DNA from 2 places in the Streptomyces sp. NPDC014882 genome. Region 2 is predicted to be linked to the other one. Evidence: riboswitches for the same ligand, from Rfam matches in the RefSeq annotation. Region 2 holds a riboswitch; the other holds the start of a gene.
What was found. A riboswitch is a leader RNA that binds a small molecule or an ion and turns the genes downstream of it on or off. The one in region 2 is predicted to bind glycine.

Region 1: it holds a riboswitch for glycine, as region 2 does, so the genes downstream of both, gcvT (glycine cleavage system aminomethyltransferase GcvT) here and gcvP (aminomethyl-transferring glycine dehydrogenase) in region 2, are expected to answer to the same signal.

The regions. Positions count from the first base shown of each region.
Region 1 covers NZ_JBIBWL010000001.1:285,597-296,280, reverse strand. Annotated here, with positions in the region: gene gcvH (glycine cleavage system protein GcvH) at 1-130, opposite strand, end outside; gene gcvT (glycine cleavage system aminomethyltransferase GcvT) at 265-1,383, opposite strand; glycine riboswitch at 1,535-1,634, opposite strand; gene ACF09K_RS01260 (AAA family ATPase) at 1,812-2,480, shown strand; gene ACF09K_RS01255 (enhanced serine sensitivity protein SseB) at 3,061-3,855, shown strand; gene ACF09K_RS01250 (enhanced serine sensitivity protein SseB C-terminal domain-containing protein) at 4,037-4,837, shown strand; gene ACF09K_RS01245 (ABC transporter permease) at 5,189-6,196, shown strand; gene ACF09K_RS01240 (ABC transporter substrate-binding protein) at 6,265-8,064, shown strand; gene ACF09K_RS01235 (ABC transporter permease) at 8,175-9,173, shown strand; gene ACF09K_RS01230 (ABC transporter ATP-binding protein) at 9,170-10,267, shown strand; gene ACF09K_RS01225 (ABC transporter ATP-binding protein) at 10,264-10,684, shown strand, end outside.
Region 2 covers NZ_JBIBWL010000004.1:6,299-16,982, forward strand. Annotated here, with positions in the region: gene ACF09K_RS11230 (FHA domain-containing protein) at 1-377, shown strand, start outside; gene ACF09K_RS11235 (MerR family transcriptional regulator) at 421-1,158, shown strand; gene ACF09K_RS11240 (bifunctional nuclease family protein) at 1,243-1,716, shown strand; gene ACF09K_RS11245 (MerR family transcriptional regulator) at 1,955-2,638, shown strand; gene ACF09K_RS11250 (DNA polymerase IV) at 2,705-4,171, shown strand; gene ACF09K_RS11255 (PRC-barrel domain-containing protein) at 4,731-5,102, opposite strand; glycine riboswitch at 5,220-5,315, shown strand; gene gcvP (aminomethyl-transferring glycine dehydrogenase) at 5,490-8,375, shown strand; gene ACF09K_RS11265 (ABC transporter ATP-binding protein) at 8,449-9,573, opposite strand; gene modB (molybdate ABC transporter permease subunit) at 9,570-10,403, opposite strand; gene modA (molybdate ABC transporter substrate-binding protein) at 10,400-10,684, opposite strand, start outside.

The DNA.
Region 1 (10,684 bases), on a different contig from region 2:
GCTGGACGAAGACCACGTCGCCGAGCGCGTTGGCCGCGTGCTCCGTGATGCCGACCGTCGAGACGCCGTCCTCGGCGCCCGACAGCCACTCGTGCTCCTTGCTGTAACGCAGCTGCTGGGGGTTGCTCATGGCCTGAATTCTCCTGTACGCGAGGGAGTGCTGATGAAGGGGGACTGCTGGAGACGCACGTGAGCAGCGCGGATGTGCGCGGGGTCACGTGCGGGGCCGGCCGGGGCCCGGTCTCCGCGGCCGTGCGCCAGTCTCTACTTCCGGCGCTTGTAGAACGGCAGCGCCACGACCTCGTACGGCTCGTGGCTGCCCCGGATGTCCACGCCGACACCCGGCGTGCCCGGTGCCGCGTGCGCGGCGTCGACGTAGGCCATCGCGATCGGCTTGCCCAGCGTGGGGGAGGGGGCGCCGGAGGTGACCTCGCCGACCACCTCGCCGCCCGTGACCACGGCGTACCCGGCGCGCGGGACGCGGCGGCCCTCGGCGACCAGGCCGACGAGGACCCGCGGCGGGTTCGTCGCGGCGCGCTCGGCGGCGGCGGCGAGCGCCGCGCGGCCCACGAAGTCGCCGTCCTTGTCGAACTTCACGACCCGGCCGAGCCCGGCGTCGAAGGGGGTCAGCGCGGTCGACAGCTCGTGGCCGTACAGCGGCATGCCCGCCTCCAGGCGGAGCGTGTCCCGGCAGGACAGGCCGCAGGGGATCAGGCCGGCGGCCTCGCCGGCCTTCGTCAGGGCCTGCCACAGCTCGACGGCGTGCTCCGGCTTCACGAACAGCTCGAAGCCGTCCTCGCCGGTGTAGCCGGTGCGGGCGATGAGCGCGGGGACGCCGGCGACGGTGCCGGGCAGGCCGGCGTAGTACTTCAGGCCGTCGAGGTCGGCGTCGGTCAGCGACTTCAGGATGCCGGGGGACTCCGGGCCCTGGACGGCGAGCAGCGCGTAGGCGTCGCGGTCGTCGCGCACCTCGGCGTCGAAGCCGCCGGCGCGCTCGGTGAGCGCGTCCAGGACGACCTGGGCGTTGGAGGCGTTGGCGACGACCATGAACTCGGTGTCGGCGAGCCGGTACACGATGAGGTCGTCGAGGATGCCGCCGTCGGCGTCGCAGATCATGGTGTAGCGGGCCCGGCCCACGCCCACGGCCGCGATGTTCCCGACCAGCGCGAAGTTCAGCAGGGCGCCCGCCTGCGGGCCGGTGACGGTGATCTCGCCCATGTGCGAGAGGTCGAAGAGGCCGGCCCGGGTGCGTACGGCGTTGTGCTCGTCGCGCTCGGAGCCGTAGCGCAGGGGCATGTCCCAGCCGGCGAAGTCGGTCATGGTCGCGCCCAGCGAACGATGCAGGGCGTCGAGGGCGGTGTGGCGGAGCGGGGTACTGCTCATCGGGCGTTCGTCTCCCAAGGCATGACGGCGAGGGCTTTCCTCCCCATCTGTCATCGGAACCTGAGAGGTTCGCCGTGACCCTCCGCGCGGGTCGGTCACGGCTTGCACCTTGGGTGGGGCCACCGGAGGGCGGCCCGCTTTTCAGATGTGCCTCGCCCGCGCGGTAACGGTGCCTGAGAGATTCAAGGGAGGGACTTGCTCCTTCGGCGCCCCAGCGATGCTGACGGTGGGGACTCTCCCGCGCGGATTCAAACGGCCGGTATGCAGTTGGCGCGGCCATCATCGCACGCCCCGCCCGATCCCGGCAGGCCCGCATCTGTAACCGGCCTGTGGCGGTAAGCGCATGAAAACGCGAGGCGAACCGGATTACCTTCTCTTTACGCTCGACGGGGACAAGACATGTCTGACCCCAGGGGAGGACGAACACGGTGAACAGGACCACGGCACTCGGGACGGGCCCGGCGCTCGCACTGCCCGCGCAGCCGCAGACCTCCGTCCGGGAGGCGGCCGACGCACCGCCCGCCCCGGTCGTCCGCGACCTGCGCGACCGCGACGGCCGCAGCCCGCACGGCCTGCTGTTCGCGCCCCGCGACCTGGTCGTGGTCACGGGACTGCCCGGCAGCGGCAAGTCGACGCTGATGAAGCGCGCGGTCACGGGCGTCCGCGTCGACTCCCAGGACACCCGCGACCGCTGGGACGCCCGCATGCCGCGCGCCCTGCCCTACGCCCTCTACCGCCCCCTCGTCCGCCTCGCCCACTACGCCGGTCTGCGCCGCGCCCTGCGCACCGGCGGGGGCGTCGTCGTCCACGACTGCGGCACGCAGGCCTGGGTGCGCGCCTGGCTGGCCCGCGAGGCCCGCCGCCGCGGCGGCAGCCTGCACCTGGTGCTGCTCGACGTCACCGTGGACACCGCGCTGGAGGGCCAGCGCGAGCGCGGCCGGGGCGTCTCCCGGTACGCCTTCCGCCGCCACCGCCGTGCCGCCTCCCGCCTGCTGCGCGCGGCGGAGCGGGGCCGCCTCCCCGCGGGCTGCGGCTCGACGGTCCTCCTGGACCGCGCCGCGGCCGACACCCTCCGCCGCATCGGCTTCACCGGCTGACCGGGAAGGGCGCGGGGCTCCGGGCCGCGGTTGCCGCGCGAGCCCGGGGGCTTCGGACCCGCGGCCACCGGGCTGCCGGGAGGCCGGGATGCCGTGCGCATCCGGGGCTCGTGGTCGCCGGGCGGCCGGGCCGCTGCGTGGGACTGGGGCTCGTGGTCGCCGGACCCCGGGCGGGTTCGGGATTCGCCGGTTGTCGCGGCGGCGCCGTGCCGCCGGGATGCCGGGCGCATCCGGGGCCCGCGGCCGCCGGGCGGCCGGGCCGCTGCGTGGGACTGGGGCTCGTGGTCGCCGGTCGTCGGGCGGGTTCGGGGCCCCGGTCGTCGGGCCGGCGGGCGGTTCCGGGGTTCGCCGGTCGGCGGGCCCGCCGCGCGGGCCGGACCCCGCGACCGGCGCACCGCCGCCGTCCCGGCCCCCGCCCCCCGGCCCCGGCCCCCGCCCCCTGGCCCCGGCTCCTTGCCCCCGGCCCCGGCCCTCGGCCCCGGTCGTCAGGACGTCCGGTGGATGCGGGGACGCGGGGACGGGCCCGGTACCCGATAGCCTTTCGAGTCACACCCAGTGGTTCCCAGCAGGCGGTAGGCAGATGGACTTCCCCCCGGCGGACTTCCCCGCGGACTTCCCGGCACAGGCGCACCCCCATCCGCACGGCGGATGGCCCGGCAACGAGCTGGAGGAGGTGCTCTCCGCCTCCCTCGGCGTGCCCGGGGCCGGCGGACGGATCGTGGAGGTGCTCGGCCGCAGCTTCGTGTGGGTGCCGCTGCCCGCCGGGGGCGGCCCGCACAGCGGCCCCCTGGACCTGCCCACCCTGGAGCTGGAGGGCCAGGCGTACGTGCCCGTGTTCAGCTCCGAGGAGCAGTTCCGGCAGGTCGTCGGCGCGCACATGTCGTACACCGTCGCCCCGGCCGTCGAGTTCGCCCGCGGGCTGCCCCCGCAGGTCGGCGTCCTGGTGAACCCGGACGGCACGGTCGGCATCCCGCTGCCCCCGATGGCCGTCGCCGAGCTGTGCCGGGCCGGCCGCACCCCGCTGGACGGTCCCGCCGGCGGCGGCCGGGTCCGCCTCTACGAGCCCGACTGGCAGGACGACCCGGTGGACTTCCTGTCCGCCGCCACCGCCGAGTTCGAGGCGACCGGCGTCGTCCTGACCGCCCGCCGCTGCCTCGCCGCGATCGAGACGGCCGACCCCGTGATGTTCGTCGGCGTCGAACTCTCCCTGGCGGAGGGCGATCTGCGGGCGCTGCCCCTGGAGGCCCTCGGCAGGGCGCTCGGCCGGGTCCCGGCCCCCTGGCCGGTCAACCTCGTCCTGCTCGACGTGACGGAGGACCCGGTGGCCCGGTGGCTGAAGGAGCGCGTGCGGCCCTTCTACTCCCGGATCCACTGAAGGCATCCCGCGGGGTGACGTCCGCGCCGGTGGGCGGCGGTGCCGCGAGGCCCCGCCGGGAGCCCGCCGGGCCGGTCCCGCCGGCGGCGGACGACCCGGCCCCTCGGGGGGACCCGTTGTCGGCGAAGACACCTAAGCTGGTCTCCCGAAAGCGGGGCAACTTATCGAAGGGGCGGTACAGGTGAGCGCCAGCGGCATCGCGGCCGGGCAGGTCGAGCACATGCTGCGCCAGGTGACCCCCGGGCGCTACGACGCCTACGAGGCACTCCTGCGCGCCCTCGCGACCCCGGGCACCGGCCAGGTGTGGATGCTCCTGTGGCAGGGTCAGGCCGGTTCCGCCGACGCCCAGTACGGCACGATGGACGTCGAGGGACACGGCTACGCCCCCTGTGTCACCTCCGCCCGGGAACTGTCCGCGAGCGGCTGGAACCGGTCGTACGAGGTGATCGACGGGCTGGACGCGGCCCGCACGCTCTACCCCGACCACCACGGCCTCTGGCTGAACCCGCACGCCCCCGGCGGCGGCGTCGGCATCCCCTGGCTCGACCTGCGGCGGATCGCCACCGGCCTGGACCGCCAGCCGGCCGGGCCGCTGCGGCTGTCCGAGCCGGCCATCGAGATCCCCCAGTTCTACGCCCTGCTCGCGCAGAACGCCCACCGCACCCCGGCCCTGCGCTCCCTGCGCCGCGCCTGGGTCCAGCCGGCCCTCGGCGCGCCCTACCTCGCCCTCGGGCTCGACGTGTACGACACCTCCCCGCAGGCCGTGGACGCGGTGCGGGCGATGATGCAGCAGTCCGTCGGCGCGGTGCCGGACGGCCTGCCGGTGTCCACGGTCACCATGAGCGACGACTACGACCCGGTGGTCCTCTGGATGCGCGCCCACGCCCGCCCCTTCTACGACCGCGAGGCGCACGCCCCCGCGGCGCCGCCCGCGCCGGCCCCCGCGGGCGGCTACGGCTTCCCGCCGACCGGTCGCCACTGATGTGTCCGCCGTCCGCTGTTCGCCGTCCGTCTCCGTCCGTCTCCGTGCGTCGGCCCGACGAGTCGGCCCGGTGAATCTTCGCGCGTAGATCGGTGCGTTAAGTCCGTTTATGGGTGACTTTGCACCAATTCGCGGGTGTCCGCCCCCCGTTACCCACCGTCCGGATAACGGAATCCTCCTGAGAGCATCACGTTTACGCATCCTTTCCCCTTCAAGTCTGGCTACAGATCGCCAAAGCGTTGAAGACTCGCGCATCAGGGGTGCTTTCGCCCCTGTGTACGACGGACTGATCACGCCGCTACAGCGGCAAGTGTGGGCCGGCTACCGCCGGTTGAGAGGGGTCCCTGCCAGATGACGGCACCATTGCACGAGCCGACCGCGGAAGCGGCCCCGAGCCCGGCCGAGGAAGCGGCGGTGGCCACCGCCGACGCGAAGGCCGTACAGGGCCGTTCCCTGGGTCGGATCGCCTGGGAGCGCCTGAAGCGGGACAAGCTCGCCCTGACCGGCGGCATCGTGGTGCTCCTCCTCGTCGTGGTCGCGCTGCTGGCCCCGGTGATCACCTCGATCCTGGGCCAGGACCCGAACGAGTACCACGAGAACCTCATCGACCCGCTGTTCGGCACCCCCACGGGCTCCCTCGGCGGCATCAGCGGCGAGCACCTGCTGGGCGTCGAGCCGGTCAACGGCCGCGACATCTTCGCCCGCATCCTCTACGGCGCCCGGATCTCCCTGCTGGTCGGCTTCCTGTCGGCCGTCGTCGCCGTGATCCTCGGCACCGTCCTGGGCATCCTCGCCGGCTTCTTCGGCGGCTGGGTCGACTCGGTCGTCAGCCGGGTCATGGACGGCCTGCTCGCCTTCCCCCAGCTGCTGTTCATCATCGCGCTGGTCTCCGTCATGCCGAGCAACCTGCTGGGCCTCACCGGCTCCAACGTGCGCGTCTTCGTGATGATCCTGGTCATCGGCTTCTTCGGCTGGCCCTACATCGGACGTGTGGTGCGCGGTCAGACCCTCTCCCTGCGAGAGCGCGAGTACGTGGAGGCCGCCCGATCGCTGGGCGCCGGGCGGCTGTACATCCTGTTCAAGGAACTGCTGCCCAACCTCGTGGCCCCGATCGTCGTCTACACCACGATGATGATCCCCACCAACATCCTCACCGAGGCGGCACTCAGCTTCCTGGGCGTGGGCGTCAAGCCGCCCACCGCCTCCTGGGGGCAGATGCTGTCGAGCGCGATCGACTACTACGAGTCCGACCCCATGTACATGGTGGTCCCGGGCCTGGCGATCTTCATCACCGTTCTCGCCTTCAACCTCTTCGGCGACGGCGTCCGTGACGCGCTGGACCCGAAGGCCTCTCGCTGAGCCGCCGCACCCCAACTGTCCCGTGGCACCTACACGGGGTCTCTCATCTATCCGGAGGATCCGAGATCGTGACTACCCAACGCACCTCAGGGCGGCGCAAGCAGGCTATTGCCGCTGCTGCCGCGGTCGCCGCGCTGCTGACCACGGCGGCGTGCGGCGGCGGTTCGGACGACGGCGACAACGGTTCGAAGACCGGCGCCGCCGGCTTCGACGCCGCGAACAACAAGGTCGCCCAGGCGTCCGCCGCCAAGAAGGGCGGCACGCTGAAGTTCGGTGCCGCGCAGGACGCCGACTCGTGGGACACCACGCGCGGTTACTACGGCATGATGTGGAACTTCGCGCGCTACTACAGCCGCCAGCTCGTCACGAACAAGACCGAGCCGGGTGCCGCGGGCGCCGAGATCACTCCGGACCTCGCCACCGCGACCGCGAAGATCACGGACGACGGCAAGACCTACACGTACACCCTGCGTGACGGCGTCACGTGGGAGGACGGCAAGCCGATCACGTCCAAGGACGTGAAGTACGGCATCGAGCGCGTGTGGGCGCAGGACGTCCTGTCCGGCGGTCCGACGTACCTGAAGGACGTGCTCGACCCCAAGGGCGAGTACAAGGGTCCCTACAAGGACACCTCCGCCGACAAGCTCGGTCTGAAGTCCATCGAGACCCCGGACGACAAGACCATCGTCTTCAAGCTCCCCGTGGCCAACTCGGACTTCGAGGAGATGCTGGCCCTGGTCTCGGCCTCGCCGGTCCGCCAGGACATGGACACCAAGGCCAAGTACGGCCTGAAGCCGTTCTCCTCGGGCCCGTACAAGTTCGCGTCCTACAGCCCGGGCAAGGACCTCAAGCTGGTCCGCAACACCAACTGGAAGCAGGCCTCGGACCCGGTCCGCAAGGCCTACCCGGACGAGATCACCATCAAGTTCTTCTCGGACGCCAACCAGCTCGACCAGCGTCTGCTGAGCGGTGACCTGGACCTCGACCTGAACCAGACCGGCATGTCGCCGCAGGGCCGCACCACCGCCCTGAAGCAGCACAAGGCCAACCTGGACAACCCGGTCTCCGGCTACGTCCGTTACGCGGTCTTCCCGCAGAGCGTCGCGCCGTTCGACAAGCTCGAGTGCCGCAAGGCCGTCATCCTCGGCGCCGACCACGTGTCGCTCCAGACCGCGCGCGGTGGCCCGATCGCCGGTGGCGACATCGGCACCAACATGCTGCCGCCGTCCGTCCCGGGCGCCGAGGGCCAGAAGTACGACCCGTACAAGATCGCCGGTGAGAACAAGAGCGGCAACGTCACCGAGGCCAAGGCTGCCCTGAAGGCCTGCGGCCAGCCGAACGGCTTCAAGACCACCATCGCGGTCCGCAACAACAAGCCGGTCGAGGTGGCCACGGCCCAGTCCCTGCAGGCCTCGCTGAAGAAGATCGGCATCACCGCCGAGATCGACCAGTACGACGGCTCGCAGACCGCCGGCATCATCGGCAGCCCCTCGAACGTGAAGAAGAAGGGCTACGGCATCATCATCATGGGCTGGGGTCCGGACTTCCCCTCGGTCCAGGGCTACGGTCTTCCGCTGTGGAGCAGCAAGTACATCGCGGAGAGCGGTAACAACAACTACGCGCTCATCAAGGACAAGACCATCGACGGTCTGTTCGCCCAGTACGTCACCACCCTGGACGACGCCGGCAAGACCAAGATCGCCACGGAGATCAACCACAAGGTGATGGAGGGCGCGTACTACCTGCCCTTCGTCTTCGAGAAGTTCATCAACTGGCGCTCGGACAACCTGGCGAACGTCTACACCACCGACGGTTACAGCGGTCAGTACGACTTCGTGAACCTCGGTCTGAAGAACCCGAAGAAGTAGTCCCGGCACACCCGCCGAACGGCACGAAAGGCAGGTGAAGGCCGGCGCAGCGTGAGCGCGGGCCACCGGAAGACCTCCGGTGGCCCGCGGTCCGCGGCGGGCCGAGAGCTGTGCTCGCTTACCTCATCAGGCGGTTGTTCGCCGCCGCAGTGATGCTTGTGGTCATCGTCATGGTGGTCTTCGGCATCTTCTTCCTCATCCCCAAGTGGGCCGGCGTCGACATCGCCTTGAGCTTCGTGGGCAAGCAGGCCGACCCGGCCGCGGTCGAGGGTGTGCGCGAGAAGCTGGGTCTGGGCGACCCGATCTACGCCCAGGTCTGGGAGTTCTTCAAGGGGATCTTCGCCGGACGCACCTACACGGGCGGCGGCGACTCCATCAACTGCGCCGCGCCGTGCTTCGGCTACTCCTTCCGCAGTGAGCAGGCCGTCTGGCCGGTGCTGACGGACCGCTTCCCGGTGACGCTGGCCCTCGCGCTCGGCGCCGCCGTGCTGTGGCTGATCCTCGGCGTCTCGGCGGGTGTGCTCTCCGCGCTCAAGCGGGGCAGCCTGTGGGACCGCGGCGCGATGGTCATCGCGCTGTCGGGCGTCTCCCTCCCCATCTACTTCACCGGCATGGTCGCGCTGTCGATCTTCGTCTACGGACTGGACCTGTTCGACGGCCAGTTCGTCCCGCTGGACGAGAGCTTCTCCGGCTGGTTCGGCGGAATGATCCTGCCGTGGGTCACCCTGGCGTTCCTGTACGCGGCGATGTACGCGCGCATCACCAGGGCCACCATGCTGGAGATCCTCGGTGAGGACTACATCCGCACCGCCCGCGCCAAGGGCCTCAAGGAGCAGGTCGTCATCGGCAAGCACGCCATGCGCTCCACGATGACGCCGCTGCTCACCATGCTGGGCATGGACCTCGGCGCCCTCATCGGCGGCGCGATCCTGACCGAGACGGCGTTCAACCTGCCCGGCCTCGGCCAGGCGGTCCTCAACGCCATCAAGAACCAGGACCTGCCCGTCATCCTGGGCGTCACCCTGATCACTTCCCTCGCGGTGCTCGTCGCCAACCTCGTGGTGGACATCCTGTACGCCGTGATCGACCCCCGAGTGAGGCTCGCATGACCGACCTCAGCAAGAGCGGAGCGGCCGTGGGCGAACCCACCGCCGCCTCGCCCGCGCCGAGCGCCTTCCTCGAAGTGCGCGACCTGAAGGTGCACTTCCCGACCGACGACGGCCTGGTCAAGTCCGTCGACGGGCTCAGCTTCCAGCTGGAGAAGGGCAAGACCCTCGGCATCGTCGGCGAGTCGGGCTCCGGCAAGTCGGTGACCTCGCTGGGCATCATGGGCCTGCACACCGCCGGCCAGTACGGCAAGCGCAAGGCCCAGATCTCCGGCGAGATCTGGCTGGACGGCACCGAGCTGCTCTCCGCCGACCCCGACCACGTGCGCAAGCTGCGCGGCCGGCACATGGCGATGATCTTCCAGGACCCGCTGTCGGCGCTGCACCCGTACTACACGATCGGCCAGCAGATCGTGGAGGCGTACCGCATCCACCACAAGGTGGACAAGAAGACCGCCAGGCGCCGCGCGGTCGAGATGCTCGACCGGGTCGGCATCCCGCAGCCGGACAAGCGGGTGGACAACTACCCGCACGAGTTCTCCGGCGGCATGCGCCAGCGCGCGATGATCGCGATGTCGCTGGTGAACAACCCCGAGCTGCTCATCGCGGACGAGCCGACGACCGCCCTGGACGTCACCGTCCAGGCGCAGATCCTCGACCTGATCCGCGACCTGCAGAAGGAGTTCGGCTCCGCGGTCATCGTCATCACCCACGACCTGGGCGTCGTCGCCGAGCTGGCCGACGACCTCCTGGTGATGTACGGCGGCCGGTGCGTCGAGCGCGGCCCGGCCGAGAAGGTGTTCTACGAGCCCCGCCACCCCTACACCTGGGGCCTGCTGGGCTCGATGCCGCGACTCGACCGCGACCAGCAGGAGCGCCTGATCCCGGTCAAGGGCTCCCCGCCCTCCCTGATCAACGTCCCGTCCGGCTGCGCCTTCAACCCGCGCTGCCCGTACGCGGACCTCCCGAAGGACAACGTCACCCGCACGGTCCGCCCGGAGCTGGCCGAGGTCGGCAGCCGGCACTGGGCCGCCTGCCACCTGGGCAAGGAGCAGCGGGAGCGTATCTGGACCGAAGAGATTGCGCCGAAGCTGTGAGTGACGAGAAAGCGGTGAGCATCCCCGCGCAGACCGACGGCGAGCCGAGCGGCGCCGCCACCCTCACCAAGGACGCCGCCCCCGGCGAGGTCCTGCTGAAGGTGACCGGGCTGCAGAAGCACTTCCCGATCAAGAAGGGCCTGCTCCAGCGGCAGGTCGGCGCCGTGCACGCGGTGGACGGCCTGGACTTCGAGGTCCGCTCCGGCGAGACCCTCGGCGTGGTGGGCGAGTCCGGCTGCGGCAAGTCGACGATGGGCCGGCTGATCACCCGGCTGCTCGAACCGACCGGCGGCACGATCGAGTTCGAGGGCAAGGACATCACGCACCTCGGCGTCGGCGGCATGCGCCCGCTGCGCCGCGACGTGCAGATGATCTTCCAGGACCCGTACTCGTCGCTGAACCCGCGCCACACCATCG
Region 2 (10,684 bases):
AGGCCACCGGACAGACACAGTTGCCGGCGCTCTCGCCCGAGGCCCAGGCCGCGGTCGACGCGCTGCCGCTGGGTTCCGCCCTGCTGGTCGTGCGGCGTGGCCCCAACTCGGGCAGCCGCTTCCTGCTGGACGGTGACCTGACGACGGCCGGGCGGCACCCGCAGAGCGACATCTTCCTGGACGACGTGACGGTCTCGCGCCGCCACGTGGAGTTCCGGCGTCGCCAGGACGGTTCGTTCACGGTGGCCGATGTCGGCAGCCTGAACGGCACGTACGTCAACCGGGAGCGGATCGACGAGATCCCGCTGTCGAACGGCGACGAGGTGCAGATCGGCAAGTACCGGCTGGTCTTCTACGCGAGCCAGCGAGGCTACTGACCCGCCCCCGGACCCGGTCCGGGGGAACCCCCAGGGAAGGCCCATGCTGCGAACACCGAGGGGCGGTACCGAACCCGGCGCCGCCGCAGCGGACGGTGGTGCGATGAGCATCGGCACGGTGCTGAACGTGCTGCGCGACGAGTTCCCCGAAGTCACCATCTCCAAGATCCGCTTCCTGGAGTCGGAGGGGCTCGTCGAGCCGCAGCGGACCCCGTCGGGGTACCGCAAGTTCAGCGTGGAGGACGTCGAGCGCCTCGGGCACGTCCTGAGGATGCAGCGGGACCACTACCTACCCCTCAAGGTGATCCGGGAGCACCTGGACGCCATGGAGCGCGGCGAGGCGGCACCGCTGCCGACCGTGGGCCGGCAGCGGGACGGAGAGGCGGTGCCGGAGCGGCCCGACGCGCCCACCGCCGCCCGGATCGGACGGTCCGAGCTGCTGGCGGTCGCCGGGATCGACGAGCACGAACTCCAGGAGTGGGAGGCGTACGGGCTCGTCGCGCCCCTGGAGGACGGCATCTACGACGCCGAGGTGGTGACGGTGGCCGCGCTCGTCTGCGAGCTGCGGCGGTTCGGGATCGAGCCCCGGCACCTGCGGGTGATGAAGGCCGCGGCCGATCGTGAGGCGGGACTCGTGGACCAGGTGGTCGCACCGCTCAGGCGCCACCGCAATCCGCAGACGAGGGCACATGCCGAGGCCCGCGTGAAGGAGCTGGCGGGGCTCACGGTCAGGTTGCACGCGGCATTGGTGCAGACCGCGCTCGGGGTGCGTCTGCCCTGAGGCGGACGGTCCGGGCCGCCCGGATCGGTCACCCGTTCCCGGCCCGACTACCCAAACGTCCCGGGCACGGCCTAGGGTTGCTGTGTGAACGAGCTCGATGTCGTAGGTGTCCGGGTCGAGATGCCCTCCAACCAACCGATCGTCCTGCTGCGTGAAGTGGGAGGCGACCGTTACCTCCCCATCTGGATCGGGCCGGGTGAGGCGACGGCGATCGCCTTCGCCCAGCAGGGCATGGCTCCCGCGCGGCCGCTGACCCACGACCTGTTCAAGGACGTGCTGGAGGCCGTGGGCCAGGAGCTCAGCGAAGTACGCATCACGGACCTGCGTGAAGGCGTCTTCTACGCCGAGCTGGTCTTCGCCAGTGGGGTGGAGGTGAGTGCGCGGCCGTCCGACGCCATAGCGCTGGCCCTGCGCACCGGGACGCCGATCTACGGCAGCGACACGGTGCTCGACGACGCGGGGATCGCCATCCCGGACGAGCAGGAGGACGAGGTGGAGAAGTTCCGCGAGTTCCTCGACCAGATCTCGCCCGAGGACTTCGGCAGCAGCAATCAGTAGCCGTCGGCGGGCGCGGGCGCTCCGGTGCGCGCAGTGGCTCGGGCCGCGGCGATTGCGGCCGGACCACGAGAGCGTCCTGCGGCTTGCGCTCAGGGCATTCGGCTAGCCTTTCCCCGTGGTGGGGTGCGGGAAACCACTCCTGGGGTGATTATCACTCGGCGTGGCGAGTGTGGCGATCGTTGACGCACCCCTGGTGACTGCCTACCGTCGAGAAGGCAGGTCAAGGACGGAGGTCGGCGTGAGAAGCAGCGGCGACGGTACGGTGGGGGGTGCCCCCGCACTCGGTGTCGGGGGGAGCGGTCCGTACCCTCCCTCAAGCTCTCGGCTCCGCCCGAGCGGGGGGTACCCCCATCACGGAGGCGCGGCCGATCACGCTCCGCAGCGGCCGGCGGCCGTGCCGAGCAGCGGAGGGGCGACGTCCATGGCGTCCGAGGAGATCGGCTACCGGGGCCCGACGGCCTGCGCGGCCGCCGGGATCACCTATCGGCAACTGGACTACTGGGCGCGCACGGGCCTGGTCGAGCCGAGCGTACGGCCCGCCCACGGGTCCGGTACGCAGCGTCTGTACAGCTTCCGGGACGTGGTGGTCCTGAAGATCGTCAAGCGTTTCCTCGACACCGGGGTCTCGCTCCAGAACATCCGCACCGCCGTCCAGCACCTGCGGGAGCGCGGTTTCAGCGACCTGGAGCGGATGACGCTGATGAGCGACGGTGCCACGGTCTACGAGTGCACCTCGCCGGACGAGGTCCACGCGCTGCTCCAGGGCGGTCAGGGCGTCTTCGGGATCGCCGTCGGCGTGGTGTGGCGGGATGTCGAGAGCGCGCTGTCGCAGCTGCACGGGGAGCGCGTCGACACCGGTGAGACCCTCGTCGGGCCCAACCCGGCGGACGAGCTGGCCCGTCGGCGCAACCGGGCGGTCTGACGGCCCCGAACCCTCGCGGGCGGCCGCAGGACCTCGTTGTCAGTGGCGTGGTGCAGCATCGGAGACGTGAGAAACGCGCCCACCGTCCTGCACCTCGACATGGATGCCTTCTTCGCCCAGGCGGAGCAGGCGTCCAAGCCGAGTCTGCGCGGGAAGGCGGTCGTGGTGGGAGGCCTCGGGCCGCGAGGGGTGGTGGCGACCGCCTCGTACGAGGCGCGGGTCTTCGGAGTGCATTCGGCGATGCCGATGGCTCAGGCCCGCCGGCTCGCTCCGAACGCCGCCTACCTGGTGCCGCGGGGCGCGTTCTACCGCCGGATCAGCGACCAGGTCATGACGCTGCTGCGGGCCCTGTCGCCGCTGGTGGAGCCGCTCAGTCTGGACGAGGCGTTCGTGGATCTGGAGGCCGGCGGGACGGCCTGGGACAGCGAGTCGGCGCGGCTGGCCGGAGTGCGGCTGCGCGCCGACATCCGGGCGGTCACCGGGCTCACCGGTTCGGTGGGGCTGGCCGCCTCCAAGATGCTCGCCAAGATCGCCTCCGAGCAGGCCAAGCCGGACGGTCTGGTGCTGATCGAGCCGGGTACCGAGCGGTCCCTGCTCGCGCCGATGCCGGTGCGGACGCTGCCGGGGGTCGGTCCGGCGACCGGCGACCACCTGAGGCGGGCCGGGATCGCCACGGTCGGGGAGATGGTCGAGGCGGGGGAGGACGAACTGGTGAGAATGCTGGGCAAGGCGCACGGGCACGCGCTCTACGCCATGGCGCTGGCCCGGGACGACCGGCCCGTGGTGGCCGAACGGGAGACCAAGTCCGTGTCGGTGGAGGACACCTACGACGTGGACATCCACGACCGGATGCGGGTGGAACTGGAGGTGCAGCGGCTCGCCGACCGGTGTGTGCGTCGGCTGCGGGGGGCCGGTCTGTCGGGGCGGACCATCGTGCTGAAGGTGCGGCGGTACGACTTCTCCACGCTCACCCGGTCGGAGACCCTGCGGGGGCCCACGGACGATCCGGCGGTCGTGCGGGAGGCGGCGGCGCGGCTGCTGGACGCGGTGGACACGACGGGTGGCGTGCGGCTGCTCGGGGTGGGGGTCAGCGGGCTGGCGGACTTCACGCAGGAGGACCTGTTCGCGCAGGCGGCCGAGGTGCAGGCGGCCGAGGTGCGGGCGGCCGAGGTGCGGGCGGCGGAGGAGCGGGTGGCGGACGTGCGGGCCGAGGGGCCCGAGGAGGAGACGCCGGAAGGGCCCGCCGTGGCCGGGGCGGCGCCCGCGGAGCACCGGTGGCGGCCGGGGCACGACGTGCGGCACGCCGAGCTCGGCCACGGGTGGGTGCAGGGCAGCGGGTTGGGGCGGGTGACCGTGCGGTTCGAGACGCCCGAGTCGGAGGTGGGGCGGGTACGGACGTTCCGGACCGACGACCCCGATCTGGCACCGGCGGAGCCGCTGCCGCTGGTGCGGCGAAGACCGGACGGGGCACCGGCCGCGGACACGGCCGGTCAGGTGCCGGCGGTGGACCCGCGGCGTGGGAGCGGCCGGTGACGGGACCGGGCGAAGCGGTGCGCGGTGGCCTGACGGAAAGGGGCGGACGGGCCCTGCCGGGGCCCGGCGGAGCGGCGTGAGGAGGTGCGCTCGGTGATCCGGCAGGACACCGCACGGGCCGCGGGGCGCGAGGACGTCGTCGGGATGCTGCTCGTCGGGTCCTGGGCCCGGGGAGCCGAACGGGCGGACCCGGATGTCGGTCCCGTCGTGCTGACCACCGAGCCGGGCCGGTACGCCGAGCCGGGCCGGTACGCCGAGCCGGGCCGGTACGCCGAGCCGGGCCGGTACGCCGAGCCGGGCCGGTACGCCGTCGAGGACGCCCGGGGGTGCGAGCCGGCCCTGGGAGAGCTGATCCGCAACCGGGCCCGGGGCCCGTCACCGAATGGCGGTACGCCACCGCTTCCGGTCTCGAGACCGAGGTCGGCATCTGCCTCGCCGACCGGGCGCGCACCGATCCCGTCGGCGCGGGCACACGACGCGTCGTCACCGACGGGGCGCGGCCGCTCCACGATCCGCAAGGACTCCCCGGGGCGCCGGCCCGGGCGTGCGGCCGGTCCGCTCAGGTCTCCTCCGAGCCCGCCAGCCTGCCGAAGTCACGGTCCGGGAGGGGCGGTGGGGCGGACACGTCGAGGCCGTAGTGGTGATAGAGCTGGAGTTCCTGGTCGGGGGAGAGGTGACGGCCCACCCCGAAGTCGGGGGCGTCCTTGATCAGGGCGCGGTCGAAGGGGACGTGCAGGGTGCCCTCGATCAGTTCGCTGGGCTCCAGGGGGACGAAGGCGTCCCTGCTGAACAGGCCGGTGCGTATGGCCGCCCACTCCGGCACTCCGGTGGCGTCGTCGAGATAGATCTCGTCGATGGTGCCGATCTTGGTGCCGTTCCGGTCGAACGCCTTGCGGCCGATCAGGTTGCGCGGGTCGATGTCGGTCTGCACAGGACCCCTCCACTTGGTCGCACACTCATCCCTTAGCACCACAAAAGAGCACATCGGCGGTCGCGGCCACTCGAAAGGAGGCCTCGTTGACCTCGCTGGTAGTCTGGCAATGGCCGCTGACCCCGTGCGGGAGAGTCCTCCGGAGACCACCGGAGGCGCCGAAGGAGCAAATCCTCCCCGGAATCTCTCAGGCCCACGTACCGCACGGACGAGGTCACTCTGGAAAGCAGGGCGGGTGCCGACGGCCTCCGCCCTCACCGACGGTGAAAGCCGGCTGCCCTCGGGCGGCCGGTGAAGCTCTCAGGTTGAGATGACAGAGGGGGAGGCCGTCCGGGTACCCGCCAGTGGTGCCCCTCGAAGGTCGTGTCTGACCAGGAGGCCTCCGCCATGACCGCCCATCGCATTCCGCTCTCCGACCTCGAACAGGGAATCCCCTTCGAGCAGCGCCACATCGGGCCCGACCAGGAGGCGCGGGCCAAGATGCTCGCCCAGGTCGGTTACGGCTCCCTGGACGAGCTGACCGCCGCCGCGGTCCCCGACGTGATCAAGAACGCCGACGCGCTGGACCTGCCGGGCGCGCGCACCGAGGCCGAGGTGCTGGCCGAGCTGCGGTCGCTGGCCGACCGCAACCAGGTCATGGACTCCATGATCGGGCTCGGTTACTACGGCACCTTCACCCCGCCGGTCATCCTGCGCAACGTCATGGAGAACCCGGCCTGGTACACGGCCTACACGCCGTACCAGCCGGAGATCTCGCAGGGCCGGCTCGAGGCGCTGCTGAACTTCCAGACCATGGTCGCCGACCTGACCGGACTGCCGACCTCCGGCGCCTCACTGCTCGACGAGGGCACGGCCGCGGCCGAGGCGATGGCGCTGTCCCGCCGCATGGGGAAGAACAAGAAGGGCCTCTTCCTGGTCGACGCGGACGCGCTGCCGCAGACCATCGCCGTGATCGAGACGCGCGCCGAGCCGACCGGTGTCGAGGTCGTCGTCGCCGATCTCAGCGAGGGCATCCCGGCCGACATCGCCGCGCGGGAGATCAACGGCGTACTGCTCCAGTACCCGGGGGCCTCCGGCGCCGTACGCGACCTCAAGCCGGTCGTCGACCAGGCGCACGAGCTGGGGGCGCTCGTCACCGTCGCCGCCGATCTGCTCGCGCTGACGCTGCTGACCTCGCCCGGTGAGCTGGGCGCGGACATCGCCGTCGGGACGACGCAGCGGTTCGGGGTGCCGATGGGCTTCGGCGGGCCGCACGCCGGGTACATGGCCGTCCACGAGAAGTTCGCGCGCAGCCTGCCCGGGCGGCTCGTGGGCGTGTCCGTCGACGTGGACGGCAACCGGGCGTACCGGCTGGCGCTGCAGACCCGTGAGCAGCACATCCGCCGGGAGAAGGCGACCAGCAACATCTGCACGGCGCAGGTCCTGCTCGCCGTCATGGCCGGCATGTACGCCGTCTACCACGGCCCCGAGGGCCTCCGGGCGATCGCGCGGCGCACCCACCGCTACGCCTCGGTCCTGGCCGCCGGGCTCACCGCGGGCGGCGTCGAGGTCGTGCACGGTTCCTACTTCGACACGCTGACCGTGCGGGTGCCCGCGAAGGCCGCCGAAGCCGTCGCCGCCGCGCGGGACAACGGCGTCAACCTGCACCTCGTCGACGCCGACCACGTGGCGATCTCCTGTGACGAGACCACCGGGCGGGCGCAGATCGGCGCCGTCTGGCGGGCCTTCGGGGTCGAGGGCGACGTCGAGGCCCTCGACGCGGTCACGCAGGACACCCTCCCCGCCGACCTGCTGCGCCGCGACGAGATCCTCGCCCACCCCGTGTTCCACCAGCACCGCTCTGAGACCGCGATGCTGCGCTACCTGCGCAGGCTGTCCGACCGCGACTACGCGCTGGACCGGGGCATGATCCCGCTGGGCTCCTGCACGATGAAGCTCAACGCGACCACCGAGATGGAGCCCGTCACCTGGCCCGAGTTCGGGCAGCTGCACCCCTTCGCGCCGGCCGGGCAGGCGCGGGGCTACCTCACGCTCATCCACGAGCTGGAGGAGCGGCTCGCCGAGGTCACCGGGTACGACAAGGTGTCCCTCCAGCCGAACGCCGGGTCGCAGGGCGAGTTCGCCGGACTGCTCGCCGTACGCGGATACCACCGGGCCAACGGGGACGAGCAGCGGACCGTGTGCCTGATCCCGTCGTCGGCGCACGGCACGAACGCCGCGAGCGCCGTGATGGCCGGGATGAAGGTCGTCGTGGTGAACACCGCCGAGGACGGTGAGATCGACGTCGAGGACCTGCGCGCGAAGATCGACAAGCACCGCGACGAGCTGGCGGTCCTGATGATCACCTATCCGTCGACGCACGGGGTGTTCGAGGAGCACGTCGCCGAGATCTGCGCGCAGGTGCACGAGGCCGGCGGCCAGGTCTACGTGGACGGCGCCAACCTCAACGCGCTCGTCGGGCTCGCCAAGCCCGGCCACTTCGGCGGCGACGTCTCGCACCTGAACCTGCACAAGACGTTCTGCATCCCGCACGGCGGCGGCGGCCCGGGGGTCGGTCCCGTGGCCGTGCGGTCGCACCTGGCGCCGTACCTGCCCAACCACCCGTTGCAGCCCGAGGCCGGGCCCGAGACGGGGGTGGGGCCGATCTCGGCCGCGCCGTGGGGTTCCGCGGGGATCCTGCCGATCTCGTGGGCCTACGTGCGGCTCATGGGCGGCGAGGGGCTGAAGCGGGCCACGCAGGTGGCCGTGCTGTCCGCCAACTACGTCGCCAAGCGGCTCGAACCGCACTACCCCGTGCTCTACACCGGCCCCGGCGGGCTGGTCGCGCACGAGTGCATCATCGACCTGCGTCCGCTGACGAAGGCGACCGGTGTCAGCGTGGACGACGTGGCCAAGCGGCTCATCGACTACGGCTTCCACGCGCCGACGATGTCGTTCCCCGTGGCCGGCACGCTGATGATCGAGCCGACCGAGTCGGAGGACCTGGCGGAGCTGGACCGCTTCTGCGAGGCGATGATCGCGATCCGCGGGGAGATCGAGAAGGTCGGGGCCGGCCAGTGGCCCGCCGAGGACAACCCGCTGCGGGGCGCTCCGCACACGGCGGCCGCGCTGGGCGGCGAGTGGGACCACGCCTACACGCGCGAGGAGGCCGTCTTCCCGGCCGGGGTGTCCGCCGCCGACAAGTACTGGCCGCCGGTGCGCCGGATCGACCAGGCCTTCGGCGACCGCAACCTGGTCTGCTCGTGCCCGCCGCTGGACGCGTACCAGGACTGATCCGGCAGCCGTACGCCGAGGGCCCCCGTCCCCTGCAGGGCGGGGGCCCTCAGCATGCCGGGGGAGGGGCGGTTCAGGCCGGGTAGGCGTGCGTCTGGGCCGCCTTGACCGTGGCCCACACGGTGGCGCCGGGGTGCAGGTCGAGTTCCGCGGCGGCGACCGTGGTGAGGTCGGCGACCAGGGGGAGTTCACCGGTGAGGTCGGCGCGGATCTGGTCGCCGTGGGTCTCCAGGCCCGCGACCTCGCAGCGCCAGAGGTTGCGGGCACTGGATCCGGTGGGGCGCTCGCGGTGGAGGGTGACCGCGCCGGGCGGGAACGCGACGAGGACCGGCCCGGTGAGGACCTCCGTGGTGGTGAGCGCGGGGCCGGTGTCGAGGCGGACGGTGTGGCCGTCGGCCCGGCCGCGGTAGAGGTTCAGGCCGACGAGCCGGGCGATGTAGTCCGTGCGCGGGTGGCGGGCGATGTCGGAGGGGGCGCCCTCCTGGACGACCCTGCCGTCCTCGATGACGACCAGGCGGTCCGCGAGGACCATGGCGTCGAGCGGGTCGTGCGTGACGAGGACGGCGACCGCCTCGAAGTCGGCCAGATGGCGCCGCAGCCGGGCGCGCACCTCCAGGCGGGTGCGGGCGTCCAGGGCGGCGAGGGGCTCGTCGAGCAGCAGCAGCCGCGGACGGGTGGCGAGGGCGCGTGCCAGGGCGACCCGCTGGGCCTGTCCGCCGGAGAGCCGGCGGGGCTTGGCGCCGGCGTGCTCGGCGAGGCCCATCCGCTCCAGCCACTTCGCCGCCAGGGCACGCGCCTCTGCCTTGCCCGCGCCGCGGCAGCGCGGACCGAACGCCACGTTGTCCAGGGCGCTCAGGTGGGGGAACAGCAGGTAGTCCTGGAAGACCACGCCGACCGGGCGGGCCTCCGGCGGCGTACGGTCCAGCACGTCGCCGTCGAGGCGGAGCCGGCCGCCGGTGAGCGGGACGAGGCCGGCGAGGGCGCGCAGGGCCGTCGTCTTGCCGGCGCCGTTCGGGCCGAGCAGGGCGACGACCTCGCCGGGGGCGGCGCTCAGCGCGATGTCGAGGCGGAAGGCGCCCCGGTCGACGACGAGCCGGGCGTCGAGACCCTCGGCGGTGCCCGTCGGGACGCCGGGGCGGGGCGAGGCGGTGCCCGCCGTGGGGCCGGGGGCGTCCTGCGCGCGGTCGGGGGTGCTCATGAGGCGGTCATCCAGCGGTCGCGTAGGCCCGCCAGTACGGCGATGGAGACGGCCAGCAGGACGAGGCTGAGGGCGATGGCGGCCTCCGGGTCGCTCTGCAGGGCGAGGTAGACGGCGAGCGGCATGGTCTGGGTACGGCCGGGGAAGTTGCCCGCGAAGGTGATCGTCGCGCCGAACTCGCCCAGCGCGCGTGCCCAGGCCAGCACGGCGCCCGCCGCGACGCCCGGAGCGATCAGGGGCAGCGTGACCCGGCGGAACGCGGTGAAGCGGGAGGCGCCCAGGGTGGTGGCCGCTTCCTCGTAACGGGGGTCGGCGGCGCGCAGCGTGCCCTCGACGCTGATGACGAGGAACGGCATCGCCACGAACGTCTCCGCGAGCACGACGCCGGCCGTGGTGAACGGCAGGGTGACGCCGAACCAGGAGTCCAGCCACTGCCCGACCACGCCGTTGCGGCCCAGGGCGAGCAACAGGGCCACACCGCCCACGACCGGGGGCAGGACCAGCGGGAGCGTCACCAGGGCGCGCACGAGCCCGCGGCCGGGGAAGTCGGTGCGGGCCAGCAGCCAGGCCAGCGGTACGCCGACGACGAGACTCAGGGCGGTCGCCGACGTGGCGCAGATCAGGGACAGCCGCAGGGCCTGCCACACCTCGGGGCTGGTCAGCTGCCCGGGCAGACTCTGCCAGGGGGCCCGGATCAGCAGGGCGGCCAGGGGCAGCAGCAGGAAGGCCAGGCCCAGGAGGGCGGGCAGCAGCAGGGCGAAGGGGACGCCGGTGCGGATCCGGCCGGGCCGCCGGTCGCCCTTGCGCGGGTCGGGGGCGGAGGGCGTCACGGCTTCAGGAACCCGGCCTCGGCCAGGGTCTCCTGGCCCCGCGCGGAGCGGACGAGGGCGACGAAGGCCCGGGCGGCCGCGGCGTTCCGGGAGTCCTCGAGCACGGTGATGGGGTAGTCGTTGACGGCGTCGGCCGACTCGGGGAAGTCCACGCCCTCCACCTTGTCACCCGCCGCCCGCACATCGGTCCGGTACACCACCGCGGCGTCGGCCTCCTTCAGCTCCACCTTCGTCAGGGCGCTCCTGACGTCCTGCTCGTAGGAGACCGGGGTGAGGTCGAG